DNA from 3 places in the Bacillus methanolicus genome. Region 3 is predicted to be linked to each of the others. Evidence: predicted binding sites of a transcription regulator. Region 3 holds the regulator's gene; each other region holds the start of a gene.
The links. The regulator LexA, encoded in region 3, represses DNA repair genes until DNA is damaged. The targets are predictions, from matches to a motif close to CGAACATATGTTCG.

Region 1 (6,895 bases), on a different contig from region 3:
TAGAAATTCCTGCTTCATTCGCTATTTCTTGAATTGAAGTGGCGTCAAACCCTTTATTTGCGAACAATTTCATCGCCGCATCGATAATCAGCTTTTCTTTTTCTTTCATTTTCCTTTCTCCCGTCCGAACCTATTATCCTAATTATGACCGATTGGTCATTAAAGATAAACCCTTAATTTATTGTAAATTTTTTAAAGTCTATATTGACTGCTGACCGACTGGTCATTTATATTATTTGTTATCATGACCAGTCGGTCAAGTGAAATTTTCTAAGCTACAGGAGCTGGAGGAAACAATGGATAAAATAATAAATTTTTCCCTTAAAAATAAGTTCGCGGTCTGGCTGCTTACCATCATTATTACAGCGGCAGGCTTATATTCCGGACTGAACATGAAGCTTGAAACAATTCCGAATATCAAAACTCCGGTTATCAGTGTTACCACTTTTTATCCCGGAGCTACACCTGAAGAGGTAGAAGATAAGATTTCCGTGCCGATTGAAAAAGCGGCCCAAAATCTTAACGGGGTGAATGTAGTCAGTTCTAATTCATTTCAAAATGCTTCATCTGTTCAAATCGAATATGAATATGAAAAGGATATGGACGAGGCAAAAAATGAGTTAGAAGAAGCTTTATCTTCGATTCAATTTCCGGATGGCGTGAATAAGCCGAAAATTTCAAAGGTCAGCATAAATGACTTCCCAATTGTGGCTGTAAGTATCTCGAATGAAAAAGAGTCGCTTGCACAGCTTACAAAAAAAGTTGAAGAAGAAATCGTGCCTGCTTTGGAAGGGATTAACGGTGTATCATCCGTACAAATTTCCGGACAGCAGATCGAAGAGGTTCAACTTGTTTTTAACGATGAGAAAATGGCTCAATACGGTTTAAACCAGGAAACAGTAAAAAATTACATAAAAGGCGAAGATATTACGTTTCCTTTAGGGCTTTATACATTTAAAGATAAAGAGCAATCGGTTGTTGTGGATGGAAATGTTACGACAATCGAAGAATTAAAAGCTTTGGAAATTCCGGTGATCCCTTCAACCGGAAGCCGGAACAATTCGCAGGCAGTCAATCAGGGAAATCCTGCTGCAGGTCCGCAGAGCGGTTCCATGGCGGCGCCTCAGGGAAATCCTGCAGCAGGTTCACAAGGTTTCGCAGCAGCATCTCAAAACAATGCAGCTGGAATATCTCTGGACGGAACTTCCCAAGGAAATATCCAAAGACAGCCGCAGCAAGGTTTAGTGCTTCAGACTGTAAAACTTGAAGACATTGCTGATATTAAATTGGTTGGCAAGGCAGAATCGATTTCGAGAACGAATGGAAAAGAAGCGATTGGCCTTCAAATTGTAAAAACGGCTGATGCCAACACCGTTACGGTCGCGAATGAAGTAAAAGAAGAGTTGAAAAAATTTGAAGACGAAATTGAAGGTCTGGAAGTAGTCACAACGTTTGACCAGGCTACGCCGATTGAAGATTCTGTAGAGACGATGTTAAGCAAGGCGCTGTTCGGAGCAGCGTTTGCGGTCGTCATCATTCTATTATTCTTGAGAAATATCAGATCTACTTTGATTGCGGTTATTTCGATCCCGCTGTCGCTTTTGATTGCCATTTTATTGCTAAAGCAGATGGATATTACGCTGAATATGATGACTTTAGGCGCGATGACCGTCGCAATCGGCCGGGTGATCGACGATTCGATCGTCGTAATTGAAAACATATACCGGAGAATGTCGCTGAAGGACGAAAAGCTGAAAGGAATGGAATTGATCCGCGAAGCGACGAAAGAAATGTTTATTCCGATTATGTCATCAACGATCGTAACGATCGCCGTGTTTCTTCCTCTTGCACTTGTGAAGGGAATGGTCGGCGAGCTGTTCATGCCGTTTGCCTTAACCATCGTCTTTTCGTTGCTCGCTTCATTGCTTGTTGCGATTACGATTGTACCGATGATGGCTCATTCTCTATTTAAAAAAGGCTTAAAAGAAGGAGTCCATCACGACGAGGATAAGCCTGGAAGATTGGCTCAAGCTTATAGGAAAATTTTAAACTGGTCGTTAAACCATAAGATTGTGACAAGCTTAATGGCATTGCTCCTCCTTGTCGGAAGCTTATTCCTTGTTCCTGTCATCGGGGTCAGCTTCCTGCCGTCTGAAGAAGAGAAAATGATGGTTGTTACGTATAAACCTGCCCCGGGGGAAACATTGGAGCAAGTGAAAAAATACACGTCAGATGCAGAGAAATTCTTCCTTGAGAGGGATAACGTAAAGACGGTTCAATTGTCGCTTGGAAGCGAAAACCCTATGAATCCGGGTGATACGAACAGCGCGATCATGTTTATTGCATATGAAGATGATACACCTAATTTTGAAGAGGAAAAGGAAAAGGTGATTAAGGATCTTCAGGAAAAAACAGCAGAAGGTGAATGGGCTTCTCAAGATTTTCATTCTCAAGCCGGCAGCAATGAAATTGTCTATTATGTATACGGTGAAAAGCGGGAAGATATCGAACCGGTTGTAAAAGAAATTCAAGACATTATGAAAAAGGACAAAAGTTTTACGAAAATTGATTCGAGCATTTCCGAATCATATGATGAATTTACACTCGTCGCTGATCAGAAAAAATTGAGCAAGCTCGGATTAACGGCTGCACAAATCGGCATGGAACTTTCTCAGACAAGGGAGCGCCCCGTTCTGACGACAATTGAAAAAGACGGGGAAGAGCTGAATGTCTATCTTCAAGTTGAAGAAGAAAGCTATGAAAGTGTCAATGATATGATCGAAGAAAAGATTCAATCACCGCTTGGCATCGAAGTTCCTGTAAGTGAATTGGTTGAAATCAAGAAAGGAAAAACATCGGACACCGTTACGCGCCGTGACGGCCGGATTTATGCAGAAGTCAGCGCCGAGCTGACAACAGATGATGTTGCCAAAGCGTCTGCAAAACTTCAAAAAGAAGTGGATAAGATTGACTTGCCTTCAAATGTGGAAATTTCGATGGGAGGGGTTACGGAAGATATTCAGGAAACCTTTACACAATTAGGATTGGCGATGCTCGCTGCCATTGCTATCGTTTATTTTATCCTCGTCGTAACTTTCGGCGGCGCTCTTGCACCGTTTACGATTCTGTTTTCATTGCCGTTCGCGGTTATCGGCGGGCTCGTTGCCCTGCTGATTGCCGGTGAGACAATCAGTGTGTCGGCAATGATCGGCGCCTTAATGTTAATCGGTATTGTAGTAACAAATGCAATCGTTCTGATTGACCGGGTTATTCGAAAAGAAAACGAAGGACTCAGTACAAGGGAAGCATTGCTTGAGGCAGGGGCAACCCGCTTGCGCCCGATTTTAATGACTGCGATTGCGACGATCGGAGCATTATTGCCGCTCGCATTTGGCATGGAAGGAAGCGGATTGATATCCAAAGGGCTTGGCGTTACCGTAATAGGCGGATTAACAAGTTCAACCCTGCTTACTCTCTTAATTGTTCCAATCGTTTTTGAAAGCATAAGCAAGCTAAGAAGAAAGAAAGGGTAGGGGTCTGGCCCCTACCCTTTTAGCAATGAATGATGACGGAATCGTTGTAAAAAACTTGTATACGCTGAAAAGAAGATATATTCTATTGATAAGCGTTAAATGATCCAGTGGTAGAAAAATCTGCATTTTTTAAGAAGGTGTCCTTATGGTTATTAAATATTTTTCGGCTTTATTTTTGCCATGCCTGTTAGTTTTGCTGTTTACAAGGGTAACGTATCATCATGTAATCGGGCTTATTCTTACAGTCGCGCTGATAGCCGCCTCGGTCTATAAAGGGTACACGAATTCACTCGGGCTGATTGTCGTTGATGCGTTTTCTTTAACACTAGGTTTTTGGTTTGCAAGAAGAATGATCGCCAGAATCCGGAGGAGCGCTTAACAGATTTAATACGAAAATCGAAATAACCTTTGTTAAACCTGTCTGCTTTTTTCGACAGGTTTTTTGCTTTGAAAAGAAAAAACTGAAGAACCTCGGGCAATTTGAGGTCTTTGTTAAGATCAAAAAAAATCGAATATTCGTTCGCACTTTATTGGTTTGTTTTGAGTGCTTTGTGGTAGAATGTTGATATGAGTTTTTGAAGACGGATAATGTGAAACTTTGTCAGTGGTGGTTTTTATCCATATTTGATTGCGATAAAAGTAAATAGCTCGAATCACTTTTGGGTTCATACCATTGCGGAACAGGAGGTTTTTTTGTGACGGAGCAATTTGAATTAGTTTCGAAATATTCGCCCCAAGGCGATCAGCCTGAAGCGATAAGAAAACTTGTGGAAGGCATAAAGAATGGGAAGAAGCACCAAACACTTTTAGGGGCAACGGGAACAGGGAAAACATTTACGATTTCGAATGTGATTAAAGAGGTGAATAAACCGACCCTTGTAATTGCCCACAACAAAACGCTTGCCGGACAGCTTTACAGTGAGTTTAAAGAATTTTTCCCGAATAATGCGGTCGAATATTTTGTCAGCTACTACGACTATTATCAGCCTGAAGCGTATGTTCCGCAAACAGATACTTATATTGAAAAAGATGCAAGCATCAATGATGAAATTGATAAGCTGCGCCACTCGGCTACATCTGCTCTGTTTGAAAGACGGGATGTGATCATCGTTGCCAGCGTTTCATGCATATATGGCCTCGGTTCGCCTGAAGAATACCGTGAACTCGTCGTTTCATTGCGTGTCGGCATGGAAATTGAACGAAACCAGCTGCTGCACCGCCTCGTTGATGTCCAATATGAACGGAATGACATTGACTTCAAACGGGGGACATTCCGCGTGCGCGGGGATGTTGTGGAAATTTTTCCTGTTTCAAGGGATCAACACTGCATCCGTGTTGAGTTTTTTGGAGACGAAATTGACCGAATCCGTGAAGTCGATGCGTTAACAGGAGAAATTTTAGGGGAGCGCGAGCATGCTGCGATCTTTCCGGCTTCCCACTTCGTTACGCGTGAAGAAAAAATGCGAATCGCCATCGAAAATATAGAAAAAGAATTGGAAGAGCAGCTTAAAAAGCTTCGCGCAGAAGACAAACTTTTGGAGGCGCAGCGCCTTGAGCAGCGGACCCGATATGATCTTGAAATGATGAGGGAAATGGGCTTTTGTTCAGGAATTGAAAATTACTCGAGGCATCTGACATTAAGGCCTCCGGGTTCAACGCCTTATACATTGCTGGATTATTTTCCTGACGATTTTCTCATTGTTATTGATGAATCACATGTCACTTTGCCGCAAATCCGTGGAATGTATAATGGCGACCGTGCCCGGAAGCAGGTTCTTGTCGACCACGGTTTCCGGCTCCCTTCAGCACTGGACAACCGTCCGCTGACATTTGAAGAATTTGAAAAACATATTAATCAAATTGTATATGTTTCGGCGACTCCGGGACCTTATGAGCTGGAGCACTCTCCCGAAATGGTTGAGCAGATTATCCGGCCGACCGGCCTGCTGGATCCGACGATTGATGTCCGTCCGATTGAAGGGCAGATTGATGATTTGATCGGCGAAATTCAGGACCGGATTAAACGGAATGAACGAGTTCTTGTAACGACGCTGACGAAGAAAATGGCGGAAGACTTAACTGACTATTTGAAAGAAATCGGGATTAAGGTTCAATATTTGCATTCAGAGATAAAAACGCTTGAGCGGATTGAAATTATCCGGGACCTTCGCCTCGGGAAGTTTGATGTTCTTGTCGGGATCAACTTGTTAAGAGAAGGACTTGATATTCCCGAAGTTTCTCTTGTTGCGATTCTTGACGCTGATAAAGAGGGCTTTCTTCGTTCGGAGCGTTCTCTTATTCAGACGATCGGCCGGGCAGCCCGGAATGCAAACGGTCATGTCATTATGTATGCTGACCGGATGACCCAGTCAATGGAAATTGCAATTAATGAAACGAAGCGCCGCCGTGCGATTCAGGAAGAATACAATAAAAAACACGGAATTACACCGCAAACAATTAAGAAAGAAATTCGCGATGTCATCCGTGCCACATATGCGGCTGAAGAACAGGAAGAATACAAACCGGCTCAAAGCTTTGGCAAATTGACGAAGAAAGAGCGGGAAAAATTAATTGCCGATATGGAAAAAGAAATGAAGGAAGCGGCAAAAGCTTTAAACTTCGAACGGGCCGCCGAGCTTCGTGATTTAATACTTGAGTTAAAAGCGGAAGGATGACGATTACATGGCGATGGAAAAACTTGTTGTAAAAGGTGCCAGAGTTCATAATTTAAAAAATATTGATGTCACCATTCCGAGAGATAAGCTTGTTGTGGTAACAGGGCTTTCCGGTTCAGGAAAGTCGTCGCTCGCCTTTGATACGATTTATGCAGAGGGGCAGCGCAGATATGTGGAATCTCTTTCCGCCTACGCCCGCCAGTTCCTCGGTCAAATGGATAAGCCTGATGTAGATTCAATTGAAGGATTGTCTCCGGCCATTTCCATTGACCAAAAAACAACTAGCAGGAATCCTCGGTCAACGGTTGGAACAGTAACGGAAATATATGATTATTTAAGGCTTTTATTTGCAAGAGTCGGACGGCCGACATGCCCGGTGCACGGAATTGAGATTTCCTCACAAACAATTGAACAGATGGTGGACCGCATCTTGGAATACCCGGAAAGAACCAGGCTGCAAATTCTTGCACCCGTTGTATCAGGACGGAAAGGCACCCATGCAAAAACACTCGATGAAATTAAAAAACAAGGGTACGTCCGTGTCCGAATTGACGGTGAAATGCATGACCTGGGCGATGAAATTGAGCTTGAGAAAAATAAAAAGCACTCGATTGAAGTCGTCATTGACCGGATCGTCGTGAAAGACGGAATTGCGCCCCGGCTGTCGGATTCGTTAGAAACAGCATT
Region 2 (6,895 bases), 940 kb from region 3:
GTTACCGCATCAAGTTGTTCTTCTTCAACAAAAGTTGTTAGCCCGATTGTTTCAAACATTTGTTTTACGATTTTCTTTTGTTGATCCTTAACCATTTTATTAACAGCTATCGCGGTTGCAGATTTCCCGATTGCTGCTGATGTATTCGGCATTGCTCTTACGATTGCCAGGGATTTGCCGGAAAGCTCTTCAATACTGGAAATCGATATTCCAGCCAAAACGGAAATAATCAGCATATCTTCTGTTAAGTAATCTTTAATGCGGGTAATGGCTTCTGCAGCGTCTTTCGGCTTCATCGCTAAAATTACTGCATCTGTATTTGAGAACAATTCTTCTAAATTGTAAGAGGTATTCACGCCATAATCTTGACTCATGCGGTTTAGTTTGTTGTCATCTTTTCGATTTGTTACCCAGATTCTGTTCTTCTCTATCAGGTTGCTCTTCAGCATTCCGGAGATCATTGCTTCCGCTATCGAACCTGCTCCGACAAAAGTAAGCTTCTTCATTTTGTTTCCTCCTGTATTTTTATTTCAACATTCTGGAATTTATGAAAATAAAAAAGACCTTACATCCGTAAAGGACGAAAGGTCTATCTTCCGTGGTACCACCTTCATTCACCTTTTCCAGACTAACAAGCCAAGTTAATAGAAAAGGTGCAGCTCTGATCCGATAACGCCGGATATGCGTTTAGGTTTGCCTAACAGCTCGTAAGGTAGGTTCAATGGTCAAGAGGGCGGTGAAGCCTTTCAGCCGGTGAGCTTCACTCTCTTTCGCCGTTTTCCATCTACTGGCCTTACTCATTGCTTCGTTACATAATAGTTTTAATTGTAATTATGCAAGAAAACATATTTATCTGTCAAGCGGGAACTTGCATTATTTTTTAAATTATCTAAAAAATAGTTATGTGAAAATAATGACAATTTACAAAAAGAGCGATAAACTAATTAATGTATTCCAGAATATGCACGACTGGATGGTATTATACAAATAATTGGACACGATGAATTTTATACAAATATAATAAGGAGTCTAAAACAATGACTGAATGGAAAAGCGGAATTGCAAAGATTACCTTGCCGACGCCATTTGCGGTCGGTGATGTTAATGTTTTCTTAATAAAAGGAGATCGGCTGACTCTTGTTGATGTCGGTCCGAAAACTGAGTCAGCATGGGAAGCATTGAAAAGCCAGCTCAATGATTTAAAATTAATACCAGAAGATATTGAACAAGTTATTTTGACGCATCACCACCCGGACCACTCTGGTTTGCTTGACTTCTTTCCTCAGTCATTGGAAGTATACGGCCACTTTTTAAATGAGAGATGGATAAACAGGAATCAATCTTTTCTTGAGGAGCATGATGATTTTTATCGAAAGCTTTTTGTCGAATTTGGCATTCCCGAAAAGTTCTTTTCTTTTATTGATATAATGAAAAAGTCACTGAAATTTTCATGCAACAGGTCTCTCACCGGAACGCTGACCGAAGGGGAAAATCCGCCCGGGCTGGATAATTGGGAAGTACTTGAAACACCGGGCCATGCACAGAGCCATATTGCGCTGTGGCGCAAAAAAGACGGGATTTTAATTGGCGGAGACCTATTATTGACATCGATTTCCCCGAATCCTTTGCTTGAGCCCCCGCTGCCAGGCATGACCGAGCGTCCAAAGCCTCAGCTTCAATATAATCATTCGATAAAACGGCTGTTTGATCTTCCGATTGAACGGATGTATACGGGGCATGGCACGGACATTACGGACGTTCATCAATTGGCAGAAAAAAGACTGGAGCGCCAGCATGAAAGGGCGATGCAAGTAAAAAAATGGCTTGAAAAAGAAGAGCTGACCGTGTTTGAAATTTGCAAGCGCCTATTCCCGGCCGTTTATGAACGGGAATTACCGCTCACAATTTCAGAGACGATCGCCCAGCTTGACTATTTTGACTCATTAGGTGAGATTGATATGATGAAAGACAATCAAACTTATATTTTTAAAGCTAAATGAGGTGACCTGAAGCATTGGAACGGTTAAAAAGCAAAAATATCATCATTACCGGGGCATCAGGAGGAATTGGCGCGGAAATTGCCACACTTTGTGCTGAACGGGGAGCAAATCTGGTATTGCTTGCCCGAAGCATAGATAAACTGGAAATTTTAAAGAAAAAGCTTGAAGGGCAGTACAGTGTCCAAGTTTATGTTTATAAGCTAGACGTGTCCGATACTGATCAAATCCAGGAAATATTTCAAAAAATATTCAAAGAAATCGGCCGGGTCGATGTTTTAATTAATAATGCGGGTTTTGGAATTTTCCGTGAAGCACATAAAATAACGATCGATGAAATGAAAGGGATGTTCAATGTCAATGTGATCGGGCTTATGGCTTGCACAAGCATGGTGCTTCCGAAGATGAGGGAGCAGCGTTCCGGCCATATCATCAACATTGCCTCCCAAGCCGGAAAAATTGCAACGCCGAAATCAAGCGTTTATGCAGCAACGAAACATGCTGTTCTCGGCTATACAAACAGTTTGCGGATGGAGCTTGCCGATTATCATGTGTATGTGACCTCAGTCAATCCGGGGCCGATTGCGACCAACTTTTTTCAAATTGCCGATGAGAAAGGTACATACGTTCAGAATGTCAAGAGGATTATGCTTCAGCCTGAATACGTAGCCAAAAAAGTTGTCGATAAAATTTTTACTCCTGTCAGGGAAATTAACCTTCCCCGCTGGATGAATGCGGGAAGCATCATTTATACGTTATTTCCGCGGTTATTTGAGCGGCTCGGCAAGAAAGCTTTTAATCAAAAATAGGAAAACAAAAATTACGTTATTTTTATGTGGGTGTTCCGGCTCGATAACGCGCGACTTTTTCGGATATATCGACCACTTTACAGATATATCTACCATTTTCTCGTATGCGACTCGTAAATATACTGATTAAATGATAAACCGCAACTGGCGATTTCTTCACTTTTATTCGATTTTTTTGTGAATAAAAGTGAAGAAATGCCTCCTCATCTCACTCTGTCAAGTATTCATAAACAACATCATTGACGATTGTATACAAATTACCAAGCGGCTCCTCTTCTATCAAATCCATTACTTTTTTATAAAGCTGTTCGTATTCTTCTTCGCTTAACGGAATCGACTCCCGGTTATGTCCGTATTGCTTGAAACAATTTTCGATCATTTTTATCACAAATTTTTTCTCCATCTCTTGCACCTCAAGTTCGATTATACCTCTTCCCGGAAAAAGTGCCATACTGGCAAGAAAGCCGATATCAAGAAATTCGTCGTTAAATTTCCATTGAAATCGAACACATATTCGCTTAATATATGGGTATAATGATAGAGAACGTATGTTCTAAATTTTAGGAGGCAGGATCATGGTTGATTACAGCAAGATGCCGCACAATAAAATTTTATGCATTGATATGAAGAGCTTTTATGCAAGCTGTTCTGCTGTCATGCTTGGTCTTGATCCGCTTGAATGTTACCTGGCTGTTGTCGGGAATGTAGAACGGCAGGGAAGTGTCGTTCTTGCCGCATCTCCCCGGCTGAAAAAGGAATTCGGCGTTAAGACCGGTTCCCGGTTGTTTGAAATTCCCGATGATCCCCGTATCCAACTAGTAGAGCCGAAAATGGCAACATATTTGCGGATTTCCACTGAAATTACCCGTGTATTTCACCGTTACGTTCCGAAAGAAGCGATTCACACTTACAGTGTCGATGAGAGTTTTATCCAAGTAGACGGCGTTGTTGATCTCTGGGGTGATCCGATGACCATTGCGAAAAAAATCAGGGATGATCTTGAACGGGAGTTTCAGCTGCCGTGCGCGATTGGCATCGGACCGAACATGCTTATGGCAAAGCTGTGTCTTGATCTTGAAGCAAAAAAACAAGGGATTGCCGAATGGACGTATGAGGATGTGCCAAAAAAACTGTGGAACGTTTCCCCGCTCCGGGAAATGTGGGGAATCGGCAGTCGAGTCGAAAAAACGCTCAACAGCATGGGAATTTTCACAGTCGGGCAATTGGCCCGCTACGATTTGAAAGCACTTGAAAAGAAATTTGGAATCATGGGGAACCAGCTTTATTATCATGCATGGGGAGTCGACCTTTCCGATATCGGGGCGCCGATTATGGAAGGGCAGATCAGTTTTGGAAAAAGCCAGGTCCTATTGCGCGACTACAAGGAAGAGCATGAAATTAAAGCTGTCATATTGGAAATGTGTGAAGAAGTGGCGAGAAGAGCCCGAAACCACAAAAAGGCGGGAAGGACGATCAGCTTTGGCCTCGGCTACAGCCAGGATGAATTCGGCGGCGGCTTTTACCGCTCCCGGACGGTTGAGCAGCCGACAAACGTAACAATGGACCTTTACCGGGTTTGTCTGGATCTTTTTCATGAATTTTATGAAGGAAAAACGGTCCGGAAAATTTCCATTTCACTTGGAAACATCGTCGATGATAATCAAATGCAGCTCAGCCTGTTTGATTTAAACGGTTGGAAAAAGCACGAACTCGGTTATGCTGTCGATCGTATTCGCAGCCGGTTTGGATCAGGGGCATTGCTGCGGGCTGTTTCCTATACGGAAGCCGGAACAGCCAGACACCGGGCGACTCTCGTTGGCGGCCATAAAATGTAAACGAACTGGAGTGAGGTGGAGAAACGATGATACGAGACCGGGGAAGGATCAAATGGACATCGATGATGCTTCCTGAACATGTAAAGCTGCTCAGAGACTGGGCAAAGGAAGATATGTACGAGAACAAAATAGAGCCCGATGAACAGCAGCTTGAAGTGATGAATGAAGTGATGGCGGAAGCAATGGAATTTAAAAAAAGCGTAGCAATTACGTATTACAGGGGGCGGAGGTACCAGCTCGTCATCGGCACTATTCATTATTGGGATGAAACAGCCAAAAAACTCCATGTGGTCGACCGTTTTGAAGAAGTGCACCAGATTGAAATTTCAAGCATTGCTGATGTCCGGTTTGCAGATGAATAGAAAAGCGAGCCGGATAAAGAAAAACGGAGCTCAAAATGCTACAATAAGGTCATGCAACAAGAAAGGAGCATTCAGGTGGAAATCACATTAACAGACGAGGCTGCCAGTAAACTTGATGAGAAAACGGCGGGAAAAACAGGTTATTTAAAGCTAAAATATGATACAGACGGATGCGGCTGCGCCGTAAACGGTGTAACGGCTCTTTGGTTCGTCAGCGAAACAGACAGTGACGACGAAGAAATTGTCACAAACAACAGGAGCATTTTTGTAGAGAAGTCGGCAAAAGTTTTGCTGGATGAAAAAATGAAAATTGATTTTTTAGAAAGTGCCAATTGTTTTCAATTAAAAAGTTCGGGCGAGATCATAAACGGAAGAATGAGCTTTATTGATAAAACAAAATAATAAAAATAAGATCAGGCGGGGCTGACTCTCAGCCTCGTTTTTTTTTATGTGTCGGACAATAAAACAACAGGTGCAGTGAAATGCACCTTATATTAATGTCTGGCGCGATATTCTGATGAGTATGGTAAGGGATTTTGTTCAAGATGTAATTCGAACTTATGAATGTTTTTCACAAAAAATTCGTGAAATTTGTCACGAAGTGTTCAAAGCTTAAAAGCTCATGAGGCAAAACAAGTTTTATACTATGAATATAGTGAAAACGAATAAATGGAGAGGTGAGGAACATATGGAATTTGATAATATCATGCTAAGCCGCATATTAACGACTTTAACGTTATCCTTCCACATTATTTTCGCAACAATTGGGGTTGGCATCCCTTTGATGGTTTCGATTGCAGAATTTATTGGAATTAAAAAGAATGATTCCCATTATTTACTGCTTGCTAGACGCTGGACACGCGGGTTTGTCATCACGGTAGCGATTGGAGTAGTAACCGGAACATGTATCGGTTTGCAGCTTTCGCTTTTATGGCCGAGCTTTATGAAGATTGCAGGACAAGCGATTAGTTTGCCTTTATTTTTGGAAACATTCGCTTTCTTCTTTGAAGCCATTTTCTTAGGAATTTATTTATATACGTGGGATCGATTTAAAAACCAGCTTTATCATTGGATGTTATCGATTCCGATTGTCCTTGGAGCCTCAATGTCTGCGTTTTTTATTACGACTGTCAATGCATTTATGAACACACCGCAAGGCTTCCAAATAGTAGATGGTGCTATCACAACATTAGACCCCATTAAAGCCATGTTTAATCCGGCAACACCAACGAAAACATTTCACGTCTTGGCAACTGCTTACGTAACATCTGCATTCATACTGGCCACGATTGCAGCATTCCAAATTTTAAGAGGAAAAAATACAGAGTATACGAGAAAAGCTTTGCATTTAACAGTTACATCAGCATTTATTTTTGCCATACTGACAGGGATCGCAGGCGACTTGTCCGCGAAGTTCCTGGCAAAGCACCAGCCTGAAAAATTAGCTGCGATTGAATGGCATTTTGAAACGGAAAAAGGAGCCGACCTTGTTTTATTCGGTGTATTAGATGAAGATAAACAAGAGGTCAAATATGCCATTCATTTACCGAAGATGCTAAGCTTTTTATCTTTCAGCAATTTTGACGGGGAAGTAATAGGGTTAAATGAGTTTCCAAAAGATGAAACTCCTCCATTATATATACACTATTTGTTTGACTTTAAAGTAATGTTTGCTATGTTTATGCTCCTTGTATCTTTCTTATATGTTGTTTTTTCCAAATGGAAAAAAGAATGGATGCAACATAAATGGCTGCTGCGTGCAATTGTTCTTTGCGGCCCTTTAGCAATGATTTCTATTGAATTAGGTTGGTTTTTGGCGGAAGTTGGCCGTCAGCCGTGGATTTTAAGAGGATATATGAAAGTATCGGAAGCAGCGACTACCTCAAACGGAG
Region 3 (6,895 bases):
TGGAATTATTTAAAAGTAAAGTACAAGAATGGATTGCGTCTTTACCCAATTACATCAAGAGATGTCTGACAATATCTGTGTGCGAAAGTTGAGTAAACTATTAATTATTGATGAGATCGGTTATTTACCGATTGATGCCGAGGACGCAAAGCTTTTCTTCCAACTCATCGATATGCGTTATGAGAAGCGTAGTACGATTCTTACAACGAATGTGAATTTTAAAGCATGGGATGAAATCTTTCAAGAACCCAAGCTGGCCAATGCGATTTTAGACCGCATTTTACATCACGCAACCGTTGTCTCTATCATTGGAGATTCTTATCGTTTAAAGGATCATTTGGCGAAAGAAAACGAGTGATTTTGTACATCCTTAAACAAGCAAAAGTGTACATATTTGTGTTGACATTTATATTTACATAGCCATTATTGAAATGTTGGCTGTTTCTTCGTTCCCTTGTAAATAGCTCTAGCACAGTCGCTCCTTTCGTTCCGTCCTTCTTAGTCCACCAGGACTAATACTATGACTTCAGCTGACTTCTCTTGGTTCAGCTACTTATCGCTAAGTAGGTTCCTTCTAGGGGTACCAGGAGACCTCCCGGGGTAAGTCCACTCACTTTCTCCTCATATATCTGCCACATTTATTCCCATTCCATCCGGGGATATTTTGGACTTTGTTTTGTTATGCAAACTCGTCCTGAAATGAGAACCTCAAATGTGATTCGTGTACCTCAGACCAAGGATTTGCCTAGGGCTTCCTTCAGATTCCGCGTCACCGCGGACACCCTTGCCTTCGGCTAATGGTTCGCATATCCCAACGCCCATAGCGGACTTTCACCGCCTAGTTAGTGGACATGCCCGGCGCACATAAAAAAAGAGAGCGTTATCCGCTCTCTTTCGTAACTTAGATTATTGTTCAAGCAAAGCTTTTACTTTTGCAACAACATTATCTACATTAAATCCGTATTCTTCCATAATTTTTTCGCCAGGTGCCGAAGCTCCGAATTGGTCAATTGCCAATACGTCGCCCTCATCTCCGGCGTAACGGTGCAAGCCTAAAGATGAAGCCATTTCAATCACTAAACGTTTCTTGACATTTTTAGGAATGACACTTTCTTTATACTCCTTGGATTGAGCCTCAAAACGATCAAACGAAGGCATGCTAATAACAGATACGTGTATTCCTTCCTCCGCAAGACGTGCTTGGGCTTCTACTGCAAGGCCAACTTCCGAACCAGAAGCAAGGATCAGTGCATCAGGAGTATCTTTGTCTGCTGGCGACACAACATAAGCACCCTTTGAAACTCCATCATAAGCAGTTTCTGCAGTTCCTTTTAATGTTGGGAGATTTTGGCGTGACAAAACTAAAGCAGTTGGCTTATCTTTTGATTCAACTGCCAATCTCCATGCAGCCGCTGTTTCATTTCCATCGGCAGGACGGATAACAGAAAGATTTGGCATTGCCCGTAAAGAAGCAAGTTGTTCAACCGGCTCATGTGTTGGCCCGTCTTCTCCGACTGCAATGCTGTCATGAGTAAATACGTATATTACAGGAAGCTTCATTAATGCTGCAAGACGGATTGCCGGACGCAAATAATCAGAGAATACAAAGAATGTACCGCCAAATACTTTTAATCCGCCATGTAGAGCCATTCCGTTCAAAGCTGCACCCATTGCAAATTCACGGACACCGAACCAAATGTTTTTGCCTTCAAAAGATTCCGGTGAATAATCTCCTGCCCCTTTAATCGTTGTTTTATTAGAACTTGCAAGGTCTGCTGATCCTCCGATAAATGAAGGAAGGTTTTTCGCAATCGCATTTAATACTTCACCGGAAGAAGCGCGACTTGCAACGCTTTTTCCTACTTCATAAACAGGGATATCTTTATCCCATCCTTCTGGAAGCTCGCCATTTATTGCTTGTTCCAGCTGTTTTCCTAACTCAGGATACTCCTTCTTATATTGAGCGAATAGCTCATTCCATTCCTGCTCTTTCGCTTCCCCTCGTTCTAATACATTTTGTTTAAAATGATTATAAACTTCCTGAGGAACATAGAAGTCTTCTTCGAAAGTCCATTTGTAAGCCTCTTTTGTGAGCTTTCGTTCTTCAGCACCAAGAGGAGACCCATGAATATCTGATGTTCCGGCTCTATTCGGAGAACCGTAACCAATAATGGTTTTGACTTCAATTAATGTTGGACGGGTTTCATCCTGTTTTGCTTCTTCAATTGCTTTCGCAATAGCTTCGAGGTCATTGCCGTCTTCAACTCGGATGTACTGCCATCCATACGATTTAAAACGCATTTCCACACTTTCTGAGAACGAACGGTTAAGTTCTCCATCCAAAGAAATGTCATTGGAATCATACAAAACAATCAAGCGGCCCAGTCTTAAATGACCGGCTAAAGAAGCTGCTTCAGCAGAAACACCTTCCATTAAATCACCATCACCACAAATACTATATGTATAATGGTTAATAATTTGGTAATTATCTTTATTATATACCGCTGCCAAATGACGCTCAGCCATCGCCATTCCAACTGCCATAGCAATACCTTGTCCTAACGGACCTGTTGTGGCATCAACCCCAGGTGTATGTCCGTACTCAGGATGTCCAGGTGTTTTGCTGCCCCATTGGCGGAATTGTTTAATATCATCCATCGTTACGTCGTATCCTGACAGATGAAGCAAGCTGTATAGCAGCATTGATCCATGACCTGCAGAAAGAACAAAACGATCGCGGTTAAACCAATTTGGATTCTTTGGATTATGGTTCATATATCTTGTCCAAAGAGTGTATGCCATCGGTGCAGCTCCCATTGGCATGCCCGGATGTCCGGAGTTTGCCTTTTCAATCGCATCGATGGAAAGTGTACGAATTGAGGTTATTGACAATTGATCAATGTTATCAAACAATTCAATCCACCCTTTCAATTATAATTTTTCATTCTTCTTTAATTTTATAGTTTTTGAATTTTTTATACAATAGAGAATTTTTTGTGTCAACCATTCGGCGGAGATATTTTTTCACACATGATTGTGAAAGCGCATTAATTTATTAGGGTTTCCTACTTATCAAATATAGTGAAGAAAACAGCAGAAAAAGGGCTGACACCGGAGCAAGAATGACTTTCTGCGGGTCAGCCTCATTCATCGTGTATATTATTAATGCAAACGATCCTTTTTTTGCAATTGTTTCAGCTTTTCGGGAGTTACGTCATTACCCAATGGATCAACGATTGTCACACCTTTTAAGGTAGCTAGCATCGAAGAACGAAATGATTCCAAATACTGGCGTCGAAGCTTTGACTGCTCTTTAGCTTCTTCTTCCGTCAAGCCTGATGTTTTTGCTTTATTTGCTAATGCATTAATTCTCGCAATTAATTCTTTTGACAGCATATAAAAGCTCCTTTTCAAATAGTTAAGCTATTGGTCATCATACAAAAGAAAAGGGCTTTTTACAAGGAAAATGCTCTAATTGGATTCCATTTCCTTATATTCTTGATACCTTCTATGAACAGTCGCTTTCGAAACATCATAGCCAAATCCTCTCAGCGTAGCTGCAATTTCTGCGAACGTTAAATCATTTTTTCTGAGCCGGACGATCTCCTCAATCGGAACTTCTTTTCTTTCTCTTCCGGCGTTTTCACCAATATTTTTCAAATTGTTTTCCGGCTTGTATCCGTTTTTTACTGCCCGTTTCATGCCCCGCTTAATCTTTATATTATGTAATTTTCGCTGGTATTCTTCCACCATTCCGACAATTTTCAATACCAACGAATCAGCTTCTGATAATTGAAGTTCCCCATTATGAGAGATCGTGTATAATTTAACGCCTTCTTTTAAGATGCAATGCAGCAATACGATTTTTGTATTTCCTCTTCCAAGTCTCGTTTCATCTTGTATAAGGATTGCGCTTATGTCCCTGTCCTCATTTATTGTTTCCAGGAGTTCCAGCATTCCTTCACGCTCAAGTTCATACCCGCTTGCCTGCTCTTTAATCACTCTTATAACTTGGAACCCATACTTGACTGCAAGCTGCGTTAACTCTTCTTCCTGCCGTTTCAAGGACGTTTCCTGTGTTTCTTTCGATGTGCTTACACGGCAATAGATTATTGCTTTTTTCCCGTTTCTTGTCTCCATATATTACTCACCTGCATAATTTGTAACTTCCACCTGTGCTTCAGACTTTTCCAATACAGGGATGACTAATTCTTCACCTGGATAGATGTTATCTCCGTTTATGCCATTTGTTCTTTCAACCCAGCTGATGAACTCATCAGAAGATAAACCATGCTTGTCCGAAAATTTTTCTGCGATGGACCAAAGCGATTCTCCTTCTTCAACGGTTACTTTTAAATAACTTTCAGAATTGGCATCCTTAACATAATCAGAAAAGAGAAGTGCTGCTGTAAAACTTACCATTACAAGAATAATAGCATATGAATATCGTTTCCAGATTTTTTTCATCATCAACACCCCTAAACCGAATATACGTTCTGTTTTGTTATCTCAAGTATAAACCGAACATTTGTTTTCCGTCAACAAAAAAATTCGAACTTACGTTTGTATTTTTATGAAGTACATGCTATAATAAGCGTAACAATTACGTATGAGGTGCGATTTTTATGGCTAAATTATCAAAAAGGCAGCAAGATATTTTGAATTTTATAAAAGAGGAAGTAAAGAAGAAAGGCTATCCCCCTTCCGTCAGAGAAATCGGTCAAGCAGTGGGGCTTGCTTCCAGTTCTACGGTGCACGGACATCTGGCTCGCCTTGAAAGCAAAGGGCTTATCCGCAGGGATCCTACAAAGCCGAGAGCAATTGAAATTCTGGACATGGAAGAAGAGGCACACATTCCAAAACACAATGTCGTAAATGTACCGGTTGTCGGTAAAGTTACAGCAGGACAGCCTATTACTGCCATTGAAAATGTTGAAGAATTTTTCCCTCTTCCCGAACGGCTTGTTCCGGCAGATGAGCAAGTCTTTATGCTTGAGGTCATGGGTGACAGTATGATCGAAGCCGGCATTTTAGATGGGGATTATGTTATTGTAAGACAGCAAAAGACGGCAAACAACGGTGATATTGTAGTTGCTATGACAGAAGATGATGAAGCGACGGTTAAAAGATTTTTTAAAGAAAAAGATTATATTCGGCTGCAGCCTGAGAATTCAACAATGGAGCCAATCATTTTAAAAAATGTCTCGATTCTCGGAAAAGTGATTGGCGTTTACCGCCAGATTCATTGAGTTTTTCAAAGAGGCTGACTCAAGGCAAAGTGTCAGTCCCCTCCAATACAATATATAGACAAACGCTAATCAATCCATTCTATATATTGTCATTGTCGAAGGGAGTCAGACCCCTATGAGTCAGCCTCATTCTTACGATTAGTCAAAAGGTTAATCAATAGTTATTTGAGATAATAATCTTTTTTTGGAGGAAGGGGTACCCTTTCCTCCAAAAAAAGATTTTCGCATGCCAAATAGACCTAACTATTTATCCCTCCGTTTAAAGCTCATGCTAACAGTCGAATTTGCTCTAATAGTCGTACACTTGCGCACTCGGCCTTTGCAGGAGAGAATGGCAACCACTCCAAGAGTCCTTCCGATCGCCACGATTTCTGTGAGAATAATCGTATTGTTAAGGTGATCTATAACGGAGATTGTTGGACAGATTCGGCCTGTTATTTACGATGATTTACCTTTTTGGGACTAGAGAAGCCCCTTTTCAATTGAAAGGGGCTTCGGTCTATTATTTTTGTTCTTCAAATTCTATGTCGTACTTGGCTGCGTATTCCTTAATGTCATATACATAGTCTCTTTCTAATTTCCTCGCTTCAGATAATAATTCATTTGCCGAGGTTATTTTTGAAGAGTCTCCGGATTCTATGGCAGAAACTATTTCAGAAAGCGCTTGGGCATTTTTAGCTGTCATATCAATAAGGGTTTCATGCAGATCTCGAATTTCTTTTGCTGGCATAATCGCTTCAACATCTTCTTGAATTTGTGTAGCAGTTGGTAAAAGTTCATCAACGATTGCTTGACCAAATTCAATATCAGTAATTTCACCGTTAATGGATTGATTCTTTAATTCTTCAAATTTAGCTGCAAAGTTTGCAAGATCTTCTAAAACAATAGGCTGCACTTTATTTAGATATTCCTCAAAGTCTTTTTTACCGCTTGTAGCTTCTTCTGGTTTATCGGCACTCGCTTCTTTATTAGTTGTATTCGCCTTTTCATCAGCCCCACAAGCAATTAAACCCAAAGATAAAAATGTAAATAAAACACACATGAACAAATTCTTCATTTTTTCACCTCTACTATTTATTCAAGTTACATTATATACCAATATTAACTGTTTTGGGATAAAATTATTAATTTTTTGAATTAATTGAATGTAATTAAACGAAAGCAATAGATGAAGAAACAAAGAAGTATTTCAATCTGCAACCCATAATCCATAGTTTTTCTTCCATCTCATTTTTCTTCATCTCCTTTAAAAAAGTAACTTGAGGTACAATATGGAAGCATCCCTCTTGTGTATTAAATTCTTCTTTTGCCCATTTGTTTGTATGAAAAAGAAATAAAAAAAGGAGCTTAGCAAGCTCCTCAATCATTTATTAAAATTGAAATTCAGATTAGTGTTTTGGATTGATTTTTTTGAAATAAAATCGGGCAAGTACCGGGCAGTTAATAAAACAAATATAAATGATCAAAAATGCCCGATAAACAAAAACCCCTCAACACCAGTGGTGTCAAGGGATTTAAGGATTAATACATTGTCATATATTGTTCGCGTTCCCAAGGATGCACTTGTGTACGGAACATATCCCACTCGATTTCTTTTGCCTCAACAAAGTGTTCAAAAATATGCTCTCCAAGTGCCGACACGATAA

Region 1: uvrB (excinuclease ABC subunit UvrB) is a predicted target of LexA. The motif match lies at 4,043-4,056, and genes of this name have one in related genera.
Region 2: C0966_RS09065 (DNA polymerase thumb domain-containing protein) is a predicted target of LexA. The motif match lies at 3,310-3,323, and genes of this name have one in related genera.

What each region holds. Positions count from the first base shown of each region.
Region 1 is NZ_PNFF01000002.1:101,563-108,457, reverse strand. Features, by position in the region: gene C0966_RS12290 (TetR/AcrR family transcriptional regulator) at 1-109, opposite strand, end outside; gene C0966_RS12285 (efflux RND transporter permease subunit) at 297-3,533, shown strand; gene C0966_RS12280 (DUF2198 family protein) at 3,679-3,912, shown strand; gene uvrB (excinuclease ABC subunit UvrB) at 4,229-6,208, shown strand; gene uvrA (excinuclease ABC subunit UvrA) at 6,216-6,895, shown strand, end outside.
Region 2 is NZ_PNFF01000001.1:1,799,711-1,806,605, reverse strand. Features, by position in the region: gene proC (pyrroline-5-carboxylate reductase) at 1-506, opposite strand, end outside; gene C0966_RS09080 (MBL fold metallo-hydrolase) at 1,038-2,000, shown strand; gene C0966_RS09075 (SDR family NAD(P)-dependent oxidoreductase) at 2,015-2,806, shown strand; gene C0966_RS09070 (YqzH family protein) at 3,015-3,209, opposite strand; gene C0966_RS09065 (DNA polymerase thumb domain-containing protein) at 3,382-4,641, shown strand; gene C0966_RS09060 (YolD-like family protein) at 4,668-5,003, shown strand; gene C0966_RS09055 (iron-sulfur cluster biosynthesis family protein) at 5,079-5,405, shown strand; gene C0966_RS09050 (cytochrome ubiquinol oxidase subunit I) at 5,692-6,895, shown strand, end outside.
Region 3 is NZ_PNFF01000001.1:854,874-861,768, reverse strand. Features, by position in the region: gene C0966_RS04360 (IS4 family transposase) at 1-92, shown strand, start outside; partial or broken gene C0966_RS04355 (ATP-binding protein) at 95-358, shown strand; gene tkt (transketolase) at 907-2,901, opposite strand; gene C0966_RS04345 (DUF896 domain-containing protein) at 3,163-3,396, opposite strand; gene C0966_RS04340 (YneB family resolvase-like protein) at 3,472-4,140, opposite strand; gene yneA (cell division suppressor protein YneA) at 4,144-4,467, opposite strand; gene lexA (transcriptional repressor LexA) at 4,626-5,249, shown strand; gene C0966_RS04325 (hypothetical protein) at 5,752-6,306, opposite strand; gene glnA (type I glutamate--ammonia ligase) at 6,771-6,895, opposite strand, start outside.